Regions from separate parts of the Pectobacterium hainanensis genome, predicted to be linked through region 3. Evidence: predicted binding sites of a transcription regulator. Region 3 holds the regulator's gene; each other region holds the start of a gene.

Region 1 (7,948 bases), on a different contig from region 3:
GCGGGGAAAATTCAGCCGACCGATCAAGTCACCGTGGGTAAAGACGCTTGGGCAACGGGAAACCCTGCTTTACGTGGTTCATCGCTGATGTTTCTTAAACCGGGCGATCGTATCCCGGTATCTGAATTGAATAAAGGTATTGTCATTCAGTCAGGCAACGATGCCAGCATTGCATTGGCTGATTATGTTGCCGGAAGTCAGGATGCTTTCGTTAGCCTGATGAACAATTACGCTAACGCATTGAAACTCACTAACACCCAGTTTCGTACGGTACATGGGCTGGATGCGCCAGGTCAGTATAGTACCGCCCGTGATATGGCCATACTTGGACAAGCACTGATCCGTGATGTGCCTGAAGAGTATGCGTTGCATAAAGAAAAAGAATTTACATTCAATAATATACGTCAACCGAACCGTAACAGATTACTGTGGAACACTAACCTGAATGTCGACGGCATCAAGACCGGTCATACCAACGGAGCAGGACATAATCTGGTGGCGTCTGCAACGGAAGGCAATATGCGTTTGATTTCTGTTGTTCTGGGTGCCGCGACGGATGGTATTCGCTTTAGGGAAAGTGAAAAATTACTCACGTGGGGTTTCCGTTTTTTTGAAACGGCTACGCCAATCAAAGCGGGTGTGCCTTTTACGACACAGCGCGTCTGGTTTGGCACGCAGGGAGAGGCTCGACTAGGGGTAGCGAATGATGCGGCGCTCACGATACCCAAAGGTCAGATGAAAAATCTGAAGGCCAGTTTTACATTGTTACAGCCTCAGTTGTCCGCGCCTTTGACCAGAAATCAAGTGGTTGGCACGATTGATTTCCAACTTGATGGTAAAAGTATTGGGCAACGCCAGTTGGTTGCGCTGGACGATATCCCCGAAGCGGGATTTTTCAGCAGGCTATGGGATAGCGTGATGATGAAACTTCAGCAATGGTTTGGTGGTTGGTTTAACTAGCCATCGGCATGGGCTAACAAAATACCGTTATGGTTAAAATAACGAGTGTATTCCGTTGGCGGTGTACGATTGGTAATTAGCGTATCAAATAGGGTGAGCGATCCGATACAGGCAGGCTTAACTTTCCCAAACTTGCTGTTATCGATCACTAAAATCGCACGCTGTGACAGCGCTAGCGCGCGATGCTTCATGCTGAGCTCAGCAAAATTAAAGCAGGTCGCTCCTGCTTTCAGATCGATGCCTGCGGCAGAGATGAACGCTTTGTTCGGGCAAATATGATCGAGTTCACTGCGTTGGCTGAGCGGCGTAAAAATGGCGTTATCGGGATGAAACTCGCCGCCGCATAGCATGACTTTACTGGCAGATTTTTCCTGCAAGGCCAAAAACGTATTGAGCGAATAGCAAATTCCGGTGAAGGGCAGGTCGTCAGGAATCGCATCGATGATAAAAGGTGTGGTGGTGCCGCAATCGAAAAATACCACATCATCAGGTTCGATGAGCCGTGCCGCTAGCTCACCCGCCACCTGCTTTTCTTCCACGTGCTTACTTTGCTGATCGGAAACGAAATAATTAGTGACATTATTGCTTTTCAAATCGCTGACAACATAGCCACCGAGTAGCACAACGGTCGAGGATTCGGCGTTCAGATCGCGTCGCACGGTCATTTCGGACACACCCAACAGTTGCGCGGCGTCTTTAAGACGAAGCTTGTCTGCTTTTTTCAGGGCTTGAGCCAGTTTGTTGATCCGTTCTGCACGCCGAGTTTCCATATAATTCCCTGATGATGAACCCGTTTATGCGGGATGAAGGTTAGTAGCTTCCTGCTGCGGCAGACTGACCCGATACGATAGCCACTCCGGAGCTGGTTCCGATACGCGTTGCCCCAGCGCGGATCATGATTTCTGCCGTGTGGCGATCGCGTACGGCACCAGAAGCTTTTACGCCGACGCCAGAACCGACGGTATCGCGCATGAGTTTGACGTGTTCTTCACGAGCGCCACCAGTGCTAAACCCCGTTGATGTTTTTACAAACGCAACGTTCAAGTCGCGACAGATTTCACAGACCAAAACAATCTGGGCGTCGTCAAGCAGACAGGTTTCTAATATTACCTTCAACGGTATAGCGGCGCAAACCTCGCGTACAGCCTGAATATCTGCTTTCACTGCATCAATATTGCCGCTCTTCAACCAGCCGACATTGATCACCATATCAATTTCTTGTGCCCCTGCATCAATAGCGGCCTTGGCCTCAAACACTTTAGACGCCGTAAGTCCCGCGCCTAAAGGGAAACCAATCACCGAGCAGACGTTAACCGCTGTGTCCTGTAATTGGCTGGCAACCAGAGGGACATAGCCGGAATTAACGCAAACGGCGTAGAAATGATGAGTTTTAGCTTCATCGCATAGCTTGATGATCTGTGCCTCTGTGGCGTCGGCGGCTAACAGGGTGTGATCGATATAAGGGGAGTAATCGCGAGTTTCGCTGTTCATGGTTGATTCCTTTAGCTGTTCAATAAATTTATTTTGTTATAATAATAACATTTAACATCGATTATCAATCTTTATTGTTCTAATTTTTGCATGTCACACGTTTAATCATGCGATATTTGTCACATTAATAACAAATGTGGATTGTTATTGTTACTGTAGTGACATTTAATGTTGAAAAAATGCCAGAGGGAAGTGTTATGGATATTGCAGTTATTGGTTCAAACATGGTTGACCTGATTACCTACATTAATGAAATGCCAAAAACGGGCGAAACGTTGGAAGCCCCTTCTTTTGAGATTGGCTGTGGTGGGAAAGGGGCGAATCAGGCTGTTGCAGCGGCGAAGCTTGGGGCATCGGTCATGATGGTCAGTCGGGTCGGGGACGATCTTTTTGCCGATAATACCGTTAAGAATTTACAGCACTTTGGCGTGGATACGCAGTACGTCACTGCCGTTGCCGGTGTATCGAGCGGCGTGGCTCCTATTTTTGTCGATGCCTCCTCACAGAATCGAATTTTGATCATCAAAGGGGCGAACGCTCATCTTTCTACACAGGATATCGATGCGGCATCTGAGTCACTTAAACAATGCAAGTTGCTGATCCTTCAATTGGAAATCCCGTTAGAAACGGTTTACTACGCCATTGATTTTGCTCGACGTCATCACATTCCCGTGATCTTAAATCCGGCTCCGGCTTCGCGTGATCTGGATATCGGTTATGCCTGTCAATGCGACTTTTTCATGCCGAATGAAACCGAGTTGGAAATTCTGACTGGTATGCCTGTCGATACCGAAGCGAATATTTTGCAGGCTGGTCGTTCGTTATTAGCGAAAGGGTTGAAGAATTTGATCATCACGATGGGGCACCGTGGGTCGGTGTGGATGACGGGCGATCAGGTACACCATGTTGACCCTGTTAGCGTTCATGCCATTGATACCAGCGGAGCAGGCGATGCGTTTATTGGCTGTTTTGCACACCATTTTGTTCGTAACGGAGAAATTAAATCGGCGATGGAATATGCCTCAGCTTTTGCCGCTTATAGCGTTACGGGGAAGGGCACGCAGCGTGCATATCCGGATGCGGCACAATTTCATCAGTTTCTTGCCAGCCATTCGCTTGCTAAATAATCCGGGGAAAACATTATGCGTCAGAACATCATCCAAATGCCTGATGGCTATCTGAATAAGACGCCATTATTTCAATTTATTCTGCTGTCGTGTTTGTTTCCGTTGTGGGGTTGCGCGGCCAGTCTGAACGATATCTTAATCACGCAGTTCAAGAGCGTATTTGAGCTGAGTGATTTCGCCAGTGCATTGGTGCAGAGTGCTTTTTATGGCGGCTACTTTTTGATTGCGATTCCGGCATCGGTGGTGATCCGGAACAGCAGTTACAAGATCGCTATTCTGATTGGCTTAACGCTGTATATTGCCGGATGCAGCCTGTTTTATCCGGCATCGCACATGGCGACCTATACCATGTTTTTGGCGGCGATTTTCGCCATTGCCATTGGCCTGAGCTTTTTGGAGACGGCGGCGAATACGTATAGTTCTATGATTGGTCACCGAGACTATGCCACGTTACGTTTGAATATTAGCCAGACGTTTTACCCGGTTGGGGCGTTAATGGGGATTGTTCTTGGTAAATATCTGGTCTTTCAGGAAGGCGAAAGTTTGGAAAGTCAGATGGCAACCATGACGCCCGATCAGTTGCACGCTTTCCGTCTGCAAATGCTGGAATATACCTTAGAGCCGTATAAGTATTTGATATTTGTGTTACTGATCGTCATGTTCCTTTTCCTGTTGACGCGCTATCCAAGCTGTAAAGCGCAAGCCGATACGCAGAATAAAAAATCACTTCCGTCCTTGGGAGAAACGTTGCGGTATCTGGCAGGGAATAACCATTTTAAGCGCGGTATTGTTGCTCAGTTTTTATATGTCGGTATGCAGGTTGCTGTTTGGTCTTTTACTATCCGTCTGGCTTTAACGCTGGGAGCATCTAACGAACGAGATGCGTCCAACTTTATGATTTACAGCTTTATTTGTTTTTTCATTGGTAAATTTGTAGCGAATTTCCTGATGACGCGCTTCAGTGCTGAGAAAGTCCTGATTGCTTATTCGATCGCAGGTGTTGCGACGCTGGCCTATGTCGTGATGGTGCCCGATTTTAGCGCTGTTTATGCCGCCGTTTTTGTTAGCGTTCTATTTGGACCGTGCTGGGCAACGATTTACGCAGGTACGCTGGATACGGTAGATAAAAAATACACTGAAGTAGCCGGGGCTATCATCGTGATGTCTATCGTGGGGGCGGCTGTGGTGCCAGCTATTCAGGGCTATGTATCCGACCATCTTGGTTCGATGCAAAAATCATTTGTCGTGTCGCTATTGTGTTTTGCCTATGTCGGCTTCTATTTTTGGGGCGAAATGCGCAATAAACAGCGTTTGGCTGCCAGTGATTCCGCTGTTAAACGTGAAGCCTAAATAAGGAAATGAAAATGAAAACGCAGATTCATTTGTCACGTACGATGTTCAGTGAGCATCCACGGATACTGTTGGAAAACGATCATTTTTCAGTCACGTTATTCCGCTATGCTTCAGGTATTGAAGCGATCAAACTGAAAAACTCACGAGGTTACCTCGTCATATTGCCTTTTTATGGGCAGATGATTTGGGATGCGGAATTTGATGGACATTCGTTAAGGATGACGAATCCGTTCACCGAGCCTAAGCCGGGTAGCAGCATTATTGATACTTATGGTTGTTTTGCTTTCCACTCTGGTTTGCTGAGCAATGGTTGTCCCGCCGCGGACGATACCCATCCTCTACACGGTGAAATGGCGTGTGCGACGATGGACAGCGCACGGGTGCTCATCGGCGACGGTTCTCTGTGTGTAACGGGGGATTATGAATATGTGAAAGGGTTTGGTCATCACTATCGAGCAACCCCTCGCGTCACGTTGATGGCCGACAGTACGTTGTTAAATATTGAGATGGCCGTGACAAATTTGGCAAGTGTGGCGATGCCGTTACAATACATGTGTCACATGAATTATGCCTATGTGGCGAATGCGACATTTAGCCAAACCATTCCTGATCAGGCATTTGCGTTGCGAACCTCTATCCCTGGTCATGTTCATCCTACGCCGCAGTGGCTGAACTATACGGAAAAATTAGCGCAGTCACCGGAGCAATTCACCGCGTTAACAGATCCGGATTTTTACGACCCTGAAATTGTCTTTTTTGCTGATGATTTATCGCAGTACGCGAAGAAGGTTGAGTTTAGTCTGCATGCACCACAGGGCCATCGTTTTGTGACTCGTTTTTCGACGGAAGAGTTGAATTATGCGACGCGCTGGATTCTTTATAACGGTGATCAGAAAGTCGCGGCGTTTGTTTTGCCTGCGACATGTCGTCCAGAAGGGTTCAATGCGGCACAACGGGCCGGGACATTAATTGAGCTTGATGCTGGTGAAACACGATGTTTCCGAGTTGAAACCGGACTGGCATGATACGAATGGTCATTGCTGCATAGGGACATCGATATCGTCTCAGAAAAGAAAAGGCCCATCGTTCTTGAACCAAGGTGGCGTGAACGACGGGCTCCTCAATATGGGGATATCAAAGAAAAGCAGTGGCACTTATTGAGACTGTAGGCTGATAAAAAAGTTCTGTTTACGCTAATAAATATTGACGTTTTTTTACATTTTTTATTAGCCAGGTAGTTCAGGCCAGATAATCACGATCAGGGAGCCGGCCAATGTCAATAATACGTTGGCAATGGCATAGGTTCCCGCATATCCCAACGCAGGAATATTGCTGCGCGCGGTATCGCTGATGATTTCCATCGCCGGGGCACAAGTACGGGCACCCATCATTGCCCCAAACAGTAATGCACGGTTCATGCGTAACACGTAGGCACCAAATAGAAAACAAATCACAACAGGTACCAGACTGACGATTAATCCTGAGATCAGCATTTGTGTGCCCACCTCGCCCAAGCTATTGTTGATGGTGCTGCCTGCGCTTAACCCCACACCAGCCATAAACACCATTAGCCCGAACTCTTTCACCATATTCAATGCGCCTTGCGGAATATAGCCGAATGTCGGGTGGTTAGCTCGCAGGAAGCCCAACATGATTCCTGCAAATAGCAGACCAGCCGCGTTACCGATTCCAAAGGTAAAATTACTGAACTGAAAAGTGATTAGGCCGACCATCATGCCAATGACGAAGAATGCACAGAAAGCCAGTAAATCGGTGACCTGACTGTGAATTGAAATAAAGCCGATGCGGTCAGCGATACTTTTCACCCGTCGTGCATCGCCGCTGACCTGCAACACATCGCCTTTATTCAGGACGACACCATCATCAATAGGCATTTCGATCTGGCTACGAATAATGCGGTTCAGGAAACAACCGTGATCGGTTAACTTGAGCTGGCTGAGGCGTTTACCGACGGCATTATGATTTTTCACCACAATTTCTTCGGTAACAATGCGCATATCTAATAGGTCACGGTCGAAGACTTCTTTTCCATCACGGAAGTTCGGGTTCAGCCTTGCATGCGCATCCGGATAGCCAACCAGTGATATTTCGTCACCGATTTGCAGTACGGCATCCCCATCCGGGCTTGCCAGAATGCCGTTGCGGCGGATACGCTCGATGTAGCAACCCGTCTGGCGGTAAATGCCCAACTCACGCAGATTTTTACCATCGGCCCAGGCCACTAACTCCGGCCCGACGCGATAGGCGCGGATAACGGGAAGGTACACTTTCCTCTGGCTGTCGGTATCCAGACCCCGCTCTCGGGCAATTTGTTGGGCGCTGGTTGGTAAATCCTGATGCTGGAGTTTAGGCAGATAACGCGCACCGAAAATAAGGCTAACCAAACCAATCAGATAGGTCAGGGCGTAACCAAGGCTAAGATGATCTTGTTCAACGCCCAACTGCGCACCCAGGCTGGCGGTATTTCGCAGTGTGTCACCGGCACCGACCAGTACAGGAGTGGAGGTCATTGAGCCTGCAAGCATCCCGGCCGTTAACCCAATGCCCCAACCAAACAATTTCCCTAATCCCAATGCTAAAATGAGAGCGCTTCCCACCATGACCAGTGCGAGCATTAAATAATTTTTGCCGTCTCGAAAAAAAATAGAAAAGAAATTGGGACCGGCTTCTACGCCAACGCAAAAAATAAATAACATAAATCCAAGGCTGAGCGCCTCGGTATTAATCGAAAAGTGTTGTTGTCCTAGCAATAACGAGACGACTAAAACACCAATGGAATTACCGAGTTGAACTGAGCCCAGCCGCAATTTCCCTAGGCAAAGTCCTAATGAAAGAACCACGAATAAAAGCAGAATGTAATTCCCGTTTAACAAATTAGCGACGTTTATATTCATGGCATGTAACGTGTTGTTTACCAGTAAGTTCTTGATATAAATGACTATAAGGGCTAGATTTAGTCATCGGATATAATGATCCCGTTGATACTGTCAATTAAT
Region 2 (7,948 bases), on a different contig from region 3:
TTGATTTTCTGAGGCGGGTTCAGAACCCGGAAGCGGCCGCTGCGCCGTTGAACAAGCGACCTGGAGGCCCAGCTTTTCACAAATTTTATCCGTGGCCCATTCGGCCATCAGCCGATAAGTCATCAACTTACCGCCGGTAATGGTGAGAAATCCTTCCAACCCATCACGACTGGCATGATCCAGCAGCACAATGCCGCGACTCACACTGCGCCCGGTCGGATCATCATCGCTTGCCACCAACGGACGAACCCCTGCATAGGCACGCAAAATACGCGTCGAAGCCAGTTTCGGCGCGAGCATGCTACCTTCACGGATCAGGATATCGACCTCAGCTGGCGTCACCATCATGTTATCAATTTGGTCATAGTCCACGCGGGTTGACGTTGTACCAATAAGGGAAATGGTGTCGCCCGGCACCAAAATGTCGGCATCGGCTGGCTTACGGCAACGGTTAATTACCATGTTGTTAATGCGATGCCCTAAAATTAGCAACGCGCCTTTGGCCGGGAACATACGAACGCGCAGATCGGCATATTCAGCAATATGTTGCCCCCAAATCCCCGCCGCATTAACGACAATCTGCGCGTAAATTTCTGATTCGACCCTGTTTTTATGGTCGAAAACGCGCACACCAATAATTCTGTCGCCCTGACGGATCAAACCAATCACTTCATGATAGGTCAGGACACTCGCCCCATGCTCACAAGCATCAATCATATTGGCAGTGGTTAACCTGAACGGATCGACGGTCCCATCAGGCACCCGCACTGCGCCAATCATGGTCGGATTAGCAGCAGGTTCCAGTTGTAATGCTTCTTTCGGGTCAATCGCCTGTGCATTGATACCCGCTTGTTGACATGCGGTAATGAACTGGCGTTGCCAGGCAAGGTCATCCTCGGGGAGAGTAAGGAACAATCCATCGGTAGGTTCAATACAATGACGAGCGATGCGGCGGAGGATCGTATTTTCTTCAATACACTCACGCGCGGATTCGCCATCGGTTACGGCATAACGCGCACCGCTATGCAGCAAGCCATGATTGCGCCCGGTCGCCCCGGTCGCAATGTCGTGACGTTCTAATAAGAGGCAATGCAACCCACGTAATGCACAATCACGCGCGATACCCGCCCCCGTCGCACCACCACCAATGATAACAACATCAGTTTCCCGGTGAGCCCTATTCTTTTGCATCATGATCCCACCTTAGACGCTCATTTATGTTGTTATTGGGACACAAAAGATAAGGTTAATGTTTGATAGAGAGCAAAAACGAGCAAAAAACGAAAATAACAGAACCAAATAAAACCATAAACGTGACTTGAGTCACTAAAATAAGGATTATTATTCACTCACTTTTGTTAACATGCTCCCAAAAAATGTTACCACGTCATAAAACCGTAACATTTGGGTTTTGAATCACAGATAACAACATATGTACTCACTACAATCACGTTCGCAATAGAACAATAAATTGTCGTTTTATTTCGCATTGGAGATATCTATGCTGAGCATTTTTAGGCCCGCCGCCCACCAGCCGCGAATAGCGGAAAATAACATTGACCCTGTTTATCGCCGCCTACGCTGGCAGATTTTCATGGGAATATTCTTTGGCTACGCAGCCTACTACCTCGTTCGTAAAAATTTCACACTGGCGATGCCTTACCTGATAGAGCAAGGCTTTTCCCGTGGCGATCTCGGTTTCGCGCTGTCCGGGATCTCTATCGCCTATGGTTTTTCCAAATTCATCATGGGCTCGGTATCCGATCGTTCGAATCCGCGTGTCTTTCTACCCGCAGGATTAATTCTGGCCGCCGCCGTGATGTTATTCATGGGCTTTGTCCCTTGGGCAACATCCAGCATCGCGATCATGTTCGTTCTCTTATTCCTGTGTGGTTGGTTTCAGGGAATGGGATGGCCGCCGTGTGGACGTACGATGGTTCACTGGTGGTCACAAAAAGAACGTGGTGGGATCGTTTCGATTTGGAACTGTGCGCACAACGTAGGGGGTGGACTACCGCCGCTGCTGTTCCTACTGGGTATGGCCTGGTTTAACGATTGGAAAGCCGCGTTATACATGCCGGCATTTGCCGCTATTGTCGTTGCACTGATCGCATTTGCTTTGATGCGTGACACACCACAGTCCTGTGGTTTGCCGCCTATCGAAGAATATAAAAATGACTATCCTGTTGATTATGATGAAAAAGCAGAAGAGGAACTGACTGCCAAGCAAATCTTCATGCAATACGTTTTCCCGAATAAATTGCTGTGGTATATCGCCATTGCCAACGTATTCGTTTACCTGTTGCGCTACGGTATTCTTGATTGGTCACCCACTTATCTCAAAGAGGTGAAGCACTTTGCTCTGGATAAATCATCCTGGGCTTATTTCCTCTACGAATATGCGGGCATTCCCGGTACGCTAATCTGCGGTTGGATGTCAGATAAGGTCTTCAAGGGTAACCGTGGAGCGACGGGTGTCTTCTTCATGATACTGGTCACCATTGCCACCATTGTTTATTGGATGAATCCGGCAGGTAACCCGCACGTCGATATGGCTTGTATGATTATTATCGGCTTCCTGATTTACGGCCCGGTTATGCTAATTGGTCTCCATGCTCTGGAGCTGGCACCGAAAAAAGCAGCGGGAACCGCCGCAGGCTTTACCGGTCTGTTCGGTTATCTTGGCGGCTCCGTTGCCGCTAGCGCCATCGTAGGTTATACCGTCGATTTCTTCGGCTGGGATGGCGGCTTTATGGTGATGATCGGCGGTAGCATACTGGCGGTACTGCTACTGGTCGTCGTTATGTTAAGCGAGAAAAAACATAAAGAAGAGTTAGCCCAACGCGCGTAAGTCGTGAACGTTAACGTCCATCAGACGGCGTCAGCAGACGCCGTCTTTCTCCATATCAGAGATAAATAACCGCTAACAACACGACGACAAATTGGATGTACACAGGCTCGAACGATTTCCCCACCAGGCTCAGTTTTTTCTTTTAAATCCCTTTCCGTTTAAAAACTGACATTCCTTTCAAACTTATCGTTCCGAAAAAAGCCTGTCTCGCTGGTATATTTAATATAGATGGATAGTATTATCATCCTTTGTCATGAGCTGTATCAGCTTGGGGTGGACATATAATTTCTCCCGCCCTACCGCTATCTCATAAAGAATCCCAATGTCACACAGTTGTTTCAGATAAGTGGATGCAGACTGACGTTTTGCAATGCCTTTTTCAACTAGATTAGCTATACGACAATAGGGCTGTTCAAAAATAACTTCAACTAATTCATGGCTGTAGAGCTTCGGTAATGACTCTCGAACATAGGAAGCGGTAATATCGAATAGTGCTCGAACCGCAGCGATCTTGTCTGTTGTCCAGCTTGCTGTTTCCTTTACCGCACCCAACATAAAAATCACCCATGCATCCCAATGACCAGAGACCGTCACATCACGCAGCCGCTCATAATATTCGGATTTATGGGCCACAATAAATCGGCTTAAATAAAGGATTGGCAGCGTCAACAGGTTCTTTTCAATCAGAAATAGAATATTAAGAATTCGCCCCGTTCGACCGTTACCATCAGGGAACGGGTGAATGGCCTCAAACTGGTAATGTGCAATCGCCATCTTCACGAGCGGATCGATATCATCATCCGCATGAATGAAGCTTTCCCAATTCCCGAGTAAATCACGTATAACTCCCTCTCCGACTGGAGGCGTGTAAACAATACGGTTATCACCACTAACCAAAGCCGTCCCAGGAATTTTTCGGATGTCTATATCTGCATTTTTCAATGTGCTACAAATGCTGATTGCAGTAGAGATGCAGAGTGGACGTTGCCCCAAATACTTAAACCCATCATAAAGTGCAGTACGGTAGCGCAATGCTTCTTTTGTTGCAGGATCAGCTTGGCTATCTTCTTGAGAAAACTGAAAAAGTTTATCCGAGGTCGTCACAATATTTTCAATCTCAGACGAATCTTTGGCTTCAAGTAGCGGAATTAAATTAATCAATAAACCTTGATTAGGTAGAAGTTCGCCTGCCTGCTTAAGTTCTGCTAACGCTGCCCGAGCCTTAATACAAGACTTCAGTACAGGTATTGACTCCATCAACTCGCATTGAGGGGGAAGTTTCGGAAGCTGATTAAACGGTTCATGTGGATTCCACGACATAGGCTTAAAAACCTTCTTTTTATCGACACGTTTTTATTTTATGTCGATACCATAAACATATCGCCATAACGTGTCGATAAAAACAGATTATATCGACACGTTTTTGATCGACGTCGACGTGATAAATCGAAGAAGGTCACTGCGCGTTCTCTCTGGAAGAGATTGCCAAGCGCTTATTCATGCACAGGCTCGAACGATTTCCCACCAGGCTCAGTTTTTTCTTTTAAATCCCTTTCCGTTTAAAAACAGGCATCCTTTCAAACTTATTGCCCTGACAAATACATGTCTCGCAGGTAATGTGGTACAGCTGAATCAGCATTCGTGCCGATCACTTCCCGATCCGGCAACATATCTTTCAGGCGTTGATGCGCATTCGCCATAATGCAGCCTTTACCCGCCATTGACAGCATCTCATAGTCATTCATGCCATCACCGAAAGCGATACATTCTTTGAGTGAGAAACCCATGATCTTCGCGACCTGTTCCAGCGCATGGCCTTTGGATACCCCGCCCGCCATCACTTCCAGACAGCTTAACGTCGAAAAACTCACATTCACACGATCGCCCCAGCGCGCATTGATCGCCTCTTCCAGAGGCAAAAGCTGTTCATGAGAATCACAGGTAAAAAAGACTTTGCTGATTCCATCCGTTTCCAATAGCCCCGGTTCGAACAGCTTGTACTTGAACACCGATTCCTGAAAAAAGCGTTCTTCTTCTGGCCGACGGCGGTTCATGTACCAGTCATCATTACGGTAGACGTGCGTTAGCATCGCCGGATTATCGTGCACAACGTGATACAAATCGCGTGCAATATCCTGATCCAGATTGTGACTGAATATCAGCTCTCCTTGCGTATTATGTACACGAGCACCGTTAGACGTGATCATAAACGCGCTAATCCCCAATCCGTCGCGAATTTGCGCCACATCCATATGGTGCCGTCCCGTCGCGAACACAAAATGGATGCCCTTCGCAGTCAGTAATCTGAGCGTTTCTTTCGCATATGGCGATAGGGTATGGTCGGGCGACAACAGAGTGCCATCTAAATCAGAAGCAACGACGTGATACATAACGATGAGATTTAACCTCTGTAGTAGTAGTCGCGGCACGATAGTTATCCTCGCCGCAAAATAAGAGAATACCCTTGTTGTCTTTCAAATTGCAGACACTTTAGCCTGAATCATCTGAAATCTATTGGGCGTAATCGGTAAAGTGGCTCAGAATCAACGCAAAAGCCTGAGCACGGATATCGTCTTTCTCGAACAGGATCTCATGGCGGGCACCTTCAATAACGTTGGGCACGCCTCCCACACAAGGATGACCGGCCCGAGCGAGAGCCTGACAAAAAGCGTCCTGACTACGGTTATCGACCACGCGATCGTCCTGAGCTTGCAGGAGCAAAATTGGCGTCGTGATATTCTCCGCCTGTATCAACAGTTGCTGGCAAGCTATCATCGCTTCCCGAACCCAGTGATAGGTGGGGCCGCCAACACGCAATTCAGGATAATCAGCATAAAATCTCACGCTACGCTGATAACGTTCCCGGCTCTGTGTTAAGACATTCACGCTATAAGGTAAAGGTCGCCATTGCCCGGTGCCTATCGCGTAATAATCACGGATTGACGGATGGCGTTCTGACCAGTCAAGCACACGCCACGCTAACCAATGAGGCATCGGCAGATGAATACCACACATCGGCGCACAAAGCGCGACAGCATCAAATGCCGTCGGCTGACGCGCCAGAAAATGAGCCAGAATCGTCCCGCCCATTGAGTGGGCCAGTGCAAAGCGACGCGTATAATCACGTGGTTCAATTTGCTGTTGCCACAATAGTGCGATGTCATCAACATAATCGTTAAAACGCAACACGTGTCCACGATGACTATCAGGTAATAATCGCCCTGAACGCCCCTGCCCACGGTGATCCATCATCAGCACATCATAGCCATTACGGTAGAGATCGTAAGCGACTTCACTGTATTTTACGGTGCTTTCGATCCGACCAGGAAAGACGACCACGAGATGTCGGTGTTCAGGTGCGGAGAAACGAACAAAGCGAATCGGCACATGATCAACGCCGATAAACTCACCTTCCTCACGCTGCGACCAAAATCTCAACAGTTCACCGGTAGCGAAAGCTGAAAACTGTGCTTCTCGCGTTAACAGGCTATGGTGATACGGCATCATCACATGTCTCCGGCACGGGCCAATACCGCTAACAGAAAGGCTTTTTGAAACACCAATATCGGCGTATTGTGACATAAAAAATCGCATGGAGCGATTTTCAACGTTGCAAGCAATGACCAACACTATTTAGAGAGTATACGTAAATGACCTTAGACTGGTGGCTGACCTATTTACTCACCACAATCATTCTTAGCCTCTTCCCCGGCCCCGGTGCGATTAATACAATGAGCACGGGTATCAGCCATGGTTACCGTGGTGCGATCGCATCCATCTGTGGATTACAGGTCGGTTTGGCGATACATATTGTCCTAGTCGGCATTGGGCTTGGCGCACTGCTTGCCAAATCCATGCTGGCATTTGATATTCTCAAATGGCTGGGTGCCGCTTATCTGATCTGGCTGGGTATTCAGCAATGGCGCGCCGCTGGTGCACTGGATTTGCAAGCCATCGCCAGCGCAATACCGCGCCGCCGACTCTTTAAACGCGCCGTTCTGGTCAATCTGACCAATCCGAAGAGCATCGTTTTTCTCGCCGCACTGTTTCCACAGTTCATCATCCCCCATGAACCGCAAGCCGCACAGTATCTGGTTCTGGGCATTACGACCGTAGCAGTCGATATCGTAGTAATGATTGGCTATGCAACACTGGCGACACGTATTGCTGGTTGGCTAAGAGGTCCACGCCAGATGCGTACATTGAGTCGGCTATTCGGTTCAATGTTTATTTTGATTGGCGCCCTGTTGGCGACGGCCAGAAAAGCCTGACATATTTGACTGCCAGTTTCCTCTTTGCCCCCGCTCCATCGCAGATGGAAAAGTAGGCGTTATCGCATGGCTGGAACGTGTATTCAACCATGCGGTAAGAGGCTAGCTGTCTACTTCTTGTGTTAAAACTGCGAGTATTAAAAACTATGGGTATTAAAAACTGCGGACATTAAAAACCGCAGGCATAGAAATATTAGCGCGAAAAGATCAGATGTAGGCCAAATCCAGTAAACAAAATACCCGCCACGCCATCCACCCATTTTGCCATACGTTGATAGCCACGACGCATTGCAGGTAAGGCGAAGACCAATGCCACCAGGCTGAACCACATAAACGTTTCAATGGTAATCAGTGCGAAAATCCCCCAGCGCTCCACGCTGCCAACGCTGTCGCCGACAAAAAGGGAAAATACGCTACCAAAGTAAATCAGCGCTTTCGGGTTAGCCAGATTCGTCAACAGCCCGCGAATGAATGTCTTACCACGTTGAGGCAACACAACGGCGCTTTCCTGTGTGGTTTCCAACTGTGCTTTACGGCGTGCAGAACGCAGCATCTGCCACCCCATCCAACACAGATACGCTCCACCGCCAAGGGTGATCGCACTATGCAGCCACGCCATTTGCTGAAGCAACAGATGTAAACCAAGTAAAGCCACCGCCGCCCAAACGACGACACCTAACGAAATACCCAGCACCCCCATCATCGCTTCACGGCGAGAGCGGCTTGCCGCCGTTTGAGAGACAAAAAAGAAATCCGGCCCCGGACTCATCAGCGCGATAAAATGCACCAGTGCAACAGTCAGAAACAACATGTTATTTTCCTGTTT
Region 3 (7,948 bases):
AACTTATTGAACAAAAAAAAGCCATCTTTATGGCTAACCAAAGCAAAATATTTGCGTCGCAGGGGAGTATTTCGTGTAAAAAATAACCCCGGAACGGGGACATTCCGTTCCGGGGTTAGCAGAAATGGGTGCGCTATTCGACGGGTTAGCCGTGAATGACGATCACCATACGCGGTTGGCAATATTAACGACCAGCTTCAGTTTGTCCCACTGCTGCGCTTCCGTCAGAGCGTTCCCTTCTTCAGTTGAAGCAAACCCACACTGAGGACTGAGGCAAATCTGCTTGATATCAACAAATTTTGCGGCTTCAGCAATACGCGCTTCGACAGCTTCGATGCTTTCCAACTCACCCGTTTTACTGGTAATAAGCCCCAGCACAACCTGCTGATGCCCTGGCTTGATGAAACGCAGCGGTTCAAAACCACCCGCACGTTCCGTATCGTATTCCAGGAAGAAAGCATCGACATTCACTTCGCCAAACAGTATTTCTGCCACGGGTTCATAACCGCCTTCAGAAATCCAGGTAGAGCGGAAATTCCCGCGACACACGTGCAATCCAATCACTAGATCGCTGGGTTTGTCGGCCAGTGCTTTATTCAATACATCGGCATACGTACGGGCAAGCTGCTCCGGATCTTCCCCACGCTCACGGATCTGACGTTTTTGATCGTCGGAACACAAATAGGCCCAAACGGTATCGTCCAATTGCAGATAGCGGCAGCCAGCCTCATAGAACGCATGAATAGCATCGCGCCAAGTTTGAGACAGATCGTCGAAATAAGCGGCCAGATCGGGGTAAACCTGACTATCAATGGCTTTACGCCCACCGCGGAAATGCATCACGCTCGGGCTAGGGATCGTCATTTTAGCTACGGCATCACCGGCAATACTGTTCAGATAACGGAAATGATCCAGCATAGGATGTTGGCGATTAAAACTGACTTTATCAGTCACGCGGATCCCATGAGATTTGGTCTGAATACCGTTGAACTGAATGCCGTGTTCAGCTTCATAACGTTCCACACCATTTAATTCGGCAAAAAAATCAAAATGCCACCAGGCGCGGCGAAGTTCACCATCTGTGACCACCTGAAGACCGGCGTTACGCTGCTGTTCGACAACACGTAAGATCTCCCGATCTTCAACGGTACGCAGTTGTGACGCATCAATTTCACCCGCTTGATATTGGATACGTGCCTGTTTGATCGCTTCCGGGCGCAATAAACTACCGACGACATCGGCACGGAAAGGGGGAAGTGTTTTAGCCATATTACGTCACGCTCCTGACAATCCATCCATACACGATCGACGATAACAGATAGATAGTTTTATTATGAAATATTCACATAAGTAAATAATTACGCCAGAGACATTATAGCCATCTGGACGTCCAAGATTTGAAATGAATCCTGTCATGTCAGAAGCAATGGGGCAATAGAATATTTTTCACGTAACATGAAATAGATTCATGTTTAGGTTATCCACCCTTTATCGTGCTGTACTATCCGATCGTTGCGCCTCATCCAAGCCAAGCTGTAATCGCGTTAGCTGGCGAATATTTTCAGGAAGCGGCAAATAACCATCCTGACTCACCAATGATTGACCTGTTTTAGACAAAACACGATCAAGAAACGCGGCGGTCAGCGCTTCCAACGGCTGATCCGGAACCTTATTGATGTAAAGATAAAGATAACGCGTATAGGGATAACGCCCGCTGCGAATATTTTCGGTGGAAGGGAAAACATAGTCCGTCCCTTGTGCTGCTAACGGCACCATCCTTACGCCACTGGTGCGAAAACCGACGCTGGCGTACCCAATGGCATCCGTCGATGCAGCAACAGCTTGTACGACCGATGCCGACCCGGGAAGCTCATTCACCTGAGGAAGAAAATCACCGCTGCACAATGCACGTTGTTTAAAAAAACCGTATGTCCCTGACGCCGAATTCCGCCCGTAACGCAGTATGGTTCGAGTCTCCCAATCACCGTGCAATCCCAAATCCCGCCAACTTTTTATCGGCCGTTGGCTACCACAGCGCTGGGTCATCGAAAAAATTGCATCCAACTGCGATAAATTCAATCCGGGCAACGGATTATCCTGATTCACCAACACAACTAATGCATCCATCGCGACCGGAACCGCCAATGGCGGATAGCCATAGTGCTGAACAAAAGCATCAATTTCACTGGCTTTCATCGCCCGACTCATGGGACCCAATTGAGCCGCACCGGATGCCAGTGACGTTGGGGCAGAAGAAGAACCGGCGGCCTGAATCTGCAAGTTCACGCCGGGATAATGTTGACTAAAATCAGCGGCCCAGAAAGACATCAAATTCGCCAATGTATCTGAGCCTGCGCTGGAAAGGTTCCCGGCCAGCATTTGACGCGGCTGAGCAATGCTGAAAAAGCTCATCAGCAATAGCATCAGGGCAACGGGATAATTAAGCCATCTCATGAAACCACACTATTCAGGCATAAAAAAGCGGATGAAATACCTGTCGGAACACAACGACACGCGGTAAATCCTGCGGTTTCAGCGAGTGAACGTTTAGCATAAAAAATCATGAATAGCACTTTCCGTCAGACGGGAGGTTTCGCCGTATTTTCAGCTAAAGAAACGGGAACAATCAACCGATTCGGCAAAGTAAACACGAAACGGGACCCTAATCCCTCTTCACTCATGATTTCCAACCTGGAATCATGATGGCTAAGCGCATGCTTCACTATCGCCAGCCCCAACCCACTTCCCCCGGTTTGTCGCGAACGTGCCTTATCCACACGGTAGAAGCGTTCAGTCAAACGCGGCAGGTGCTCCGACGCAATGCCAGGCCCGTTATCGCTGACCTGGAACTGTGCACCCTGTGGCGTTTTCTGCCAGCAGACCTCAATGCGCGTCCCGGCTGGCGTATGGTTGATCGCGTTATATACCAGGTTTGACACCGCGCTACGCAACTGCTCTTCATTCCCGAACACCTGAAGATGCTCATTCACCCGAAAGACGATCTCATGGCGATCCTGGCTCAGGGTTTGCGCTTCACGCTGCAATACGCGCAACATTAACGGTATATCAACTTTCTCATTCAGGTCGATCGTCGCAGCCGCTTCAATCCGTGAAAGCGTCAGCAGTTGCTTCACCAAGCCATCCATACGACGCGTCTGCTCCTGCATCGTATTCAGTGCTTTGCTGCGTAACGAGCTATCCAGTGACTCATCCTGCATCATCTCCAGATAACCTTGTAATACCGTCAGCGGTGTACGCAACTCATGGCTGACATTGGCGAAAAAATTACGCCTTGCGCCTTCAAGTTGATGCATTTGGGTGATATCACGCACAACCATCAACAATTGACCTTCAGAGTAAGGCATCACGCGAAATTCGACATGATGGCCATTGTTCAATTGCTGCGTTAAAGGCTTGCTGAAATCCTGCTCTTTTAAATAATGAGTAAATTCGGGGTAACGCAGCAGGTTGAGGATATTCTGACCATTATCTTCCGGCCAACGAAAATTCAGTAAGTGCTGTGCCAGATGATTACACCAAAAGATCGTGCCCTCTTCAGTAGTGATGACAACCGCATCCGGCAGCGATTCTGCGCCACTACGAAACCGTTTGATCAAGAGCGCCAATTCGCGTCGACGTCGACGATTACGCAACTGCATCTGGTATAAACCGTAAAACAAAGGTTCCCAACTCCACCGGCCAGGTGGCGGCGTCATACTCCGGTCAACCCAAAGCCAATAGGAGAGCTTGAGCTGATTGTAAAAATTCCAGCCCAACACGGCCAAAACAGCCGTTAATAAAAACCAGGATAAATAACCGAAAATCAGCCCCAGTAAAAAAGCGGGCAGGCAAAAAAAAACCAGCTCCAATGCCAGCCTTTTCCATGATAGACGTTCTAGCACGTTAATGTTTCTCCGTTACGGCTACCTTTAGTAACGCGTTGAAAAACGGTATCCCGTTCCCCGAACGGTCTGTACCATTTTCTCATGACCACTAGTCTCTAGCGCTTTGCGCAACCGACGGATATGAACATCAACGGTACGATCTTCTACATAAACGTTAGTGCCCCAAACGTGATTCAGCAACTGTTCCCGGCTATAAACCCGCTCCGGATGTGTCATAAAGAAGTGCAACAACTTAAACTCGGTTGGCCCCATATCCAATGCGTGATCTTCCGTCGTTACGCGATGAGAAGTAGGATCAAGGCTCAACCCTCTCATTTCAATCACTTCCTCCACCGCCATCGGCGAAATACGGCGCATCACGGCTTTGATCCGAGCCACTAGCTCTTTAGGAGAAAAAGGCTTGGTAATGTAATCATCGGCCCCAACTTCAAGCCCTCGCACCCGGTCTTCCTCTTCACCGCGCGCGGTCAGCATCATCACGGGAATATCACGAGTCAGCGCTTCGCGCTTCATATGCTTGATAAATTGCAATCCGGAACCACCGGGCAACATCCAGTCCAGTAATACCAATTCAGGAAAAGGCTCTGAGAGCAACCTGATCGCACAGTCATAATCTTCAGCTTCAACTGGCTGATAGCCGTTCTGTTCCAAAACAAAGCAGACCATCTCACGAATCGGCGCTTCATCTTCTACGACCAAAATGCGTCTTGCCATGGTTAATCCTGTCGTTAGTCATCGTCGCTATTAGCATACGCCGAGCATTATGCGTCAGTTTTATGACACTTTTATGAAAAAATCGCCGGGAGCGATTTTCAGTGTTACGGAGTAACAACCCGCAGGACGAGCCCCATGGACGGAGCGATTTTCAATGTTACGGAGTAACAACCCGCAGGGCGAGCCCCACGGACGGGGCTATTTTCATCGTTACGGAGTAACAACAGGACTGAAATAGAATTCAAATTTCGAGCCGCTTTCCAAAAAAAAGTTTTCGCAACGACAGCCGTGACGATGACTGTTTATAATCGCCAATATGGCAATAGCAACCGTTCAGAGCGTTTCATGCGTATTATTCATACCGCCGACTGGCATTTAGGGCAGCATTTTTATACAAAAAGCCGTGCGGCCGAGCATCAGGCTTTCCTGAACTGGCTTATGACACAAGTCGAGCAGCATCAGGTGGATGCAGTAATAGTAGCAGGAGATATCTTTGATAACGGCACTCCCTCCAGCTATGCCAGAGAAATGTATTACCACTTTGTGGTTCAACTACAGCAAACAGACTGTCAGCTCGTTATTTTGGGGGGCAATCACGATTCGGTCGCGACCTTGAATGAATCGCGGGGTTTGTTAGCCTGTCTGAATACCCACGTGATCGCCAGTACAGACGGCGATCTCAATAAACAGCTTATTGTGCTCAAAAACCGTCAGCACCAACCCGGTGCCATACTCTGTGCGATTCCTTTTCTGCGCCCACGAGACCTGATGACCAGTCAGGCTGGGCAATCCGGCGAGGAAAAACAGCAAACATTACTTCACGCCATCGCCGATCATTACGAACAATGTTATCAACTGGCCTGCCAAAAACGTGACGAATTACAGTTATCACTTCCTATTATCGCCAGTGGTCACCTGACAACGGTGGGGGTCACCGCATCCGACGCTGTACGCGATATTTACATCGGTACGCTGGATGCCTTTCCAGCAAGCGCATTTCCACCCGCCGATTACATCGCTCTCGGTCACATTCACCGACCACAACGCGTGACGCAACGTGCCCATATTCGCTATAGCGGTTCTCCTATTCCGTTGAGCTTCGATGAATTAAGCAGCGAAAAATCCGTGTATCTGGTGTCATTCGATGAGCAAAACTCACCACAGGTTGAAACGCTGCCGGTGCCAGTCAGCCAACCGATGCAGTTGATCAAAGGCAGTCTGGACGACATTGAACAACAGCTCACCGCGTTCAGGCATTATCAGGGAGAAAAACCCGTCTGGCTGGATATCGAAATCACCACACAGTCTTACCTCAGCGATGTCCAGAAACACATTCAGGCGCTGACTGACGATTTACCCGTTGAAGTCCTGCTATTACGTCGCCATCGTGAGCAATATCAACAAGCTATCGCTCGGCAGGAAAAAGAAACATTAGAGGAACTGACTGTACATGACGTTTTCGAACGCCGTCTGGCAACGGCCACCGATTTGGAAATGTCCCGTCAACAACGGGTACGTTCGCTATTCGGGCAGGTCATTCACGAATTGGAACAGGACGAACAAGCCAGATGAAAATCCTCAGCCTACGCTTAAAAAATCTCAATGCGCTGAAAGGTGAATGGAAAATTGACTTCACTCAGGCCCCTTTCTCTCATAACGGACTATTCGCGATCACCGGTCCGACAGGCGCAGGGAAAACCACGCTACTGGATGCCATTTGTCTGGCGCTTTATCACGAAACGCCAAGGCTCAAGAATATTTCCGCCAGCCAAAATGAACTGATGACACGCGGTACGGCGGAATGTCTGGCAGAAGTTGAATTTGAAGTCAAAGGTATTGGCTACCGTGCATTCTGGAGTCAACGACGTGCCAGAAACGCAGCTGAAGGCAACCTGCAAACGCCAAAGGCCGAGTTAGCACTGATAGACAATGGCAAAATTCTGTGTGAGAAACTGACAGAGAAATTGGCAATGACGGCCGAAATCACCGGTTTGGATTTCGGCCGTTTTACCCGTTCCATGATGCTGTCACAGGGGCAATTTGCCGCATTCCTTAATGCTCACCCAAACGAGCGCGCAGAACTCCTGGAAGAGTTGACCGGCACCGATATCTACGGGCTGATTTCAGAGCGCGTCTTTGAAAAACATAAACAGGCCAGAATCGCGCTGGATACGCTACAGGCCAAAGCCTCAGGTATTGAACTTCTAAGTGAAGAACAGCGGCAACAATGGGAAACTGAACTTACCCAGCTATGCCAGCAAGAACTGACGATTAACGTGGAACGTGAGCAAGCACTGACTCACCAACGCTGGTTTGAGCAACTGACACAGCGTCAATCCGCACTTGTGACGGCAAAAACACAGCACATCGCAGCAGAAACCGCCATCAACAACGCCCAACCTGCATTCGAACGGCTGGCACAGAGCGAACCCGCAGAGAAACTACGCCCGCTGCAACAACAAAGAGATCGCGACCAAAAAGAGTCCATCACGCTTTCCCAACGCCTGTCCGGTTTGAACGAGCAGCAGCAAATTCAAGCCGCATCACTTACGGCGCTGCGTGAACAAGAAGAACGGGCTAATCAGGCGCTACGCCAGCATGCCGACTATCGCCAACAGCAAGAAAACCTAATCAATAATCAGGTGATACCGCTCGATCACCATATTCAAACGCTGCAACAACAGATAGAGAAGCAGAAAAAAGAAGATGAACTAACAGAAGAGCGTCAAAAATCAACGCGGCTAAAGCTGACTCAAACTATCGAGCAAAAACAAGCGACCCAGCAACAAATTGCACAGATCCTGCTTTACCAACAACAAAACACGCAACATCAACATTGGGGTGAACATCTCCCACTGTGGCGTACTCAATTCCAACGGCAGCAGCAGTGGCAAGATGAGATCTCAAACCTGCATCAAAAACAATCTCAATTTGCCACACAGGCAGAACAACTCCGTTCGCATGCTACCGCGTTGACCTCACGTCAGACGATGCTGCAAACCGAGACCGATAAGGCACAGTCGCTGTTCGCAGAACGCAATAACGTGTTGGAGGCGTTGGAGGCCGAACAACCTTTAGCGGCGTTACATCATCAACTGAGCCAGTCGATGACACACCATTCAGACCGTAACACACTCTCAACGTTGCTGGCGCTCTTTCACACCCTAAGCCTTCGTCAGCGTCAAACTGAGCAACAGCAAAAACAGTTACGGGAAGCGATCCAACAGCAGAACAGCGAGCAAAAGCAGCAAAAACAACGCTGGGAACAACAAAATGACCATCTAGTCGATTTGGAACAGCGATATCAGTTGGAAGTGCGCATTGTGAAT

Evidence for each region. Region 3 encodes PhoB, which activates phosphate uptake and scavenging genes when phosphate is short. Its sites were predicted from a motif close to CTGTCATAAAACTGNCNNAT; they were not measured.
Region 1: the regulator PhoB is predicted to act here: its motif matches at 2,566-2,585, upstream of rbsK (ribokinase).
Region 2: the regulator PhoB is predicted to act here: its motif matches at 1,385-1,404, upstream of glpT (glycerol-3-phosphate transporter).

The regions. Positions count from the first base shown of each region.
Region 1 covers NZ_JBJYIN010000008.1:126,265-134,212, forward strand. Annotated here, with positions in the region: gene ACKPVM_RS10300 (serine hydrolase) at 1-960, shown strand, start outside; gene deoR (DNA-binding transcriptional repressor DeoR) at 957-1,730, opposite strand; gene deoC (deoxyribose-phosphate aldolase) at 1,771-2,451, opposite strand; gene rbsK (ribokinase) at 2,649-3,578, shown strand; gene fucP (L-fucose:H+ symporter permease) at 3,594-4,928, shown strand; gene ACKPVM_RS10325 (aldose 1-epimerase family protein) at 4,943-5,956, shown strand; gene ACKPVM_RS10330 (aspartate:alanine antiporter) at 6,158-7,846, opposite strand.
Region 2 covers NZ_JBJYIN010000006.1:113,588-121,535, reverse strand. Annotated here, with positions in the region: gene glpA (anaerobic glycerol-3-phosphate dehydrogenase subunit A) at 1-1,191, opposite strand, end outside; gene glpT (glycerol-3-phosphate transporter) at 1,502-2,851, shown strand; gene fic (protein adenylyltransferase Fic) at 3,071-4,171, opposite strand; gene yigL (sugar/pyridoxal phosphate phosphatase YigL) at 4,435-5,241, opposite strand; gene pldB (lysophospholipase L2) at 5,363-6,358, opposite strand; gene rhtB (homoserine/homoserine lactone efflux protein) at 6,502-7,122, shown strand; gene rhtC (threonine export protein RhtC) at 7,316-7,933, opposite strand.
Region 3 covers NZ_JBJYIN010000014.1:72,111-80,058, reverse strand. Annotated here, with positions in the region: gene ACKPVM_RS14685 (cobalamin-independent methionine synthase II family protein) at 163-1,269, opposite strand; gene ACKPVM_RS14680 (PstS family phosphate ABC transporter substrate-binding protein) at 1,489-2,454, opposite strand; gene phoR (phosphate regulon sensor histidine kinase PhoR) at 2,580-3,902, opposite strand; gene phoB (phosphate response regulator transcription factor PhoB) at 3,930-4,619, opposite strand; gene sbcD (exonuclease subunit SbcD) at 4,965-6,191, shown strand; gene ACKPVM_RS14660 (AAA family ATPase) at 6,188-7,948, shown strand, end outside.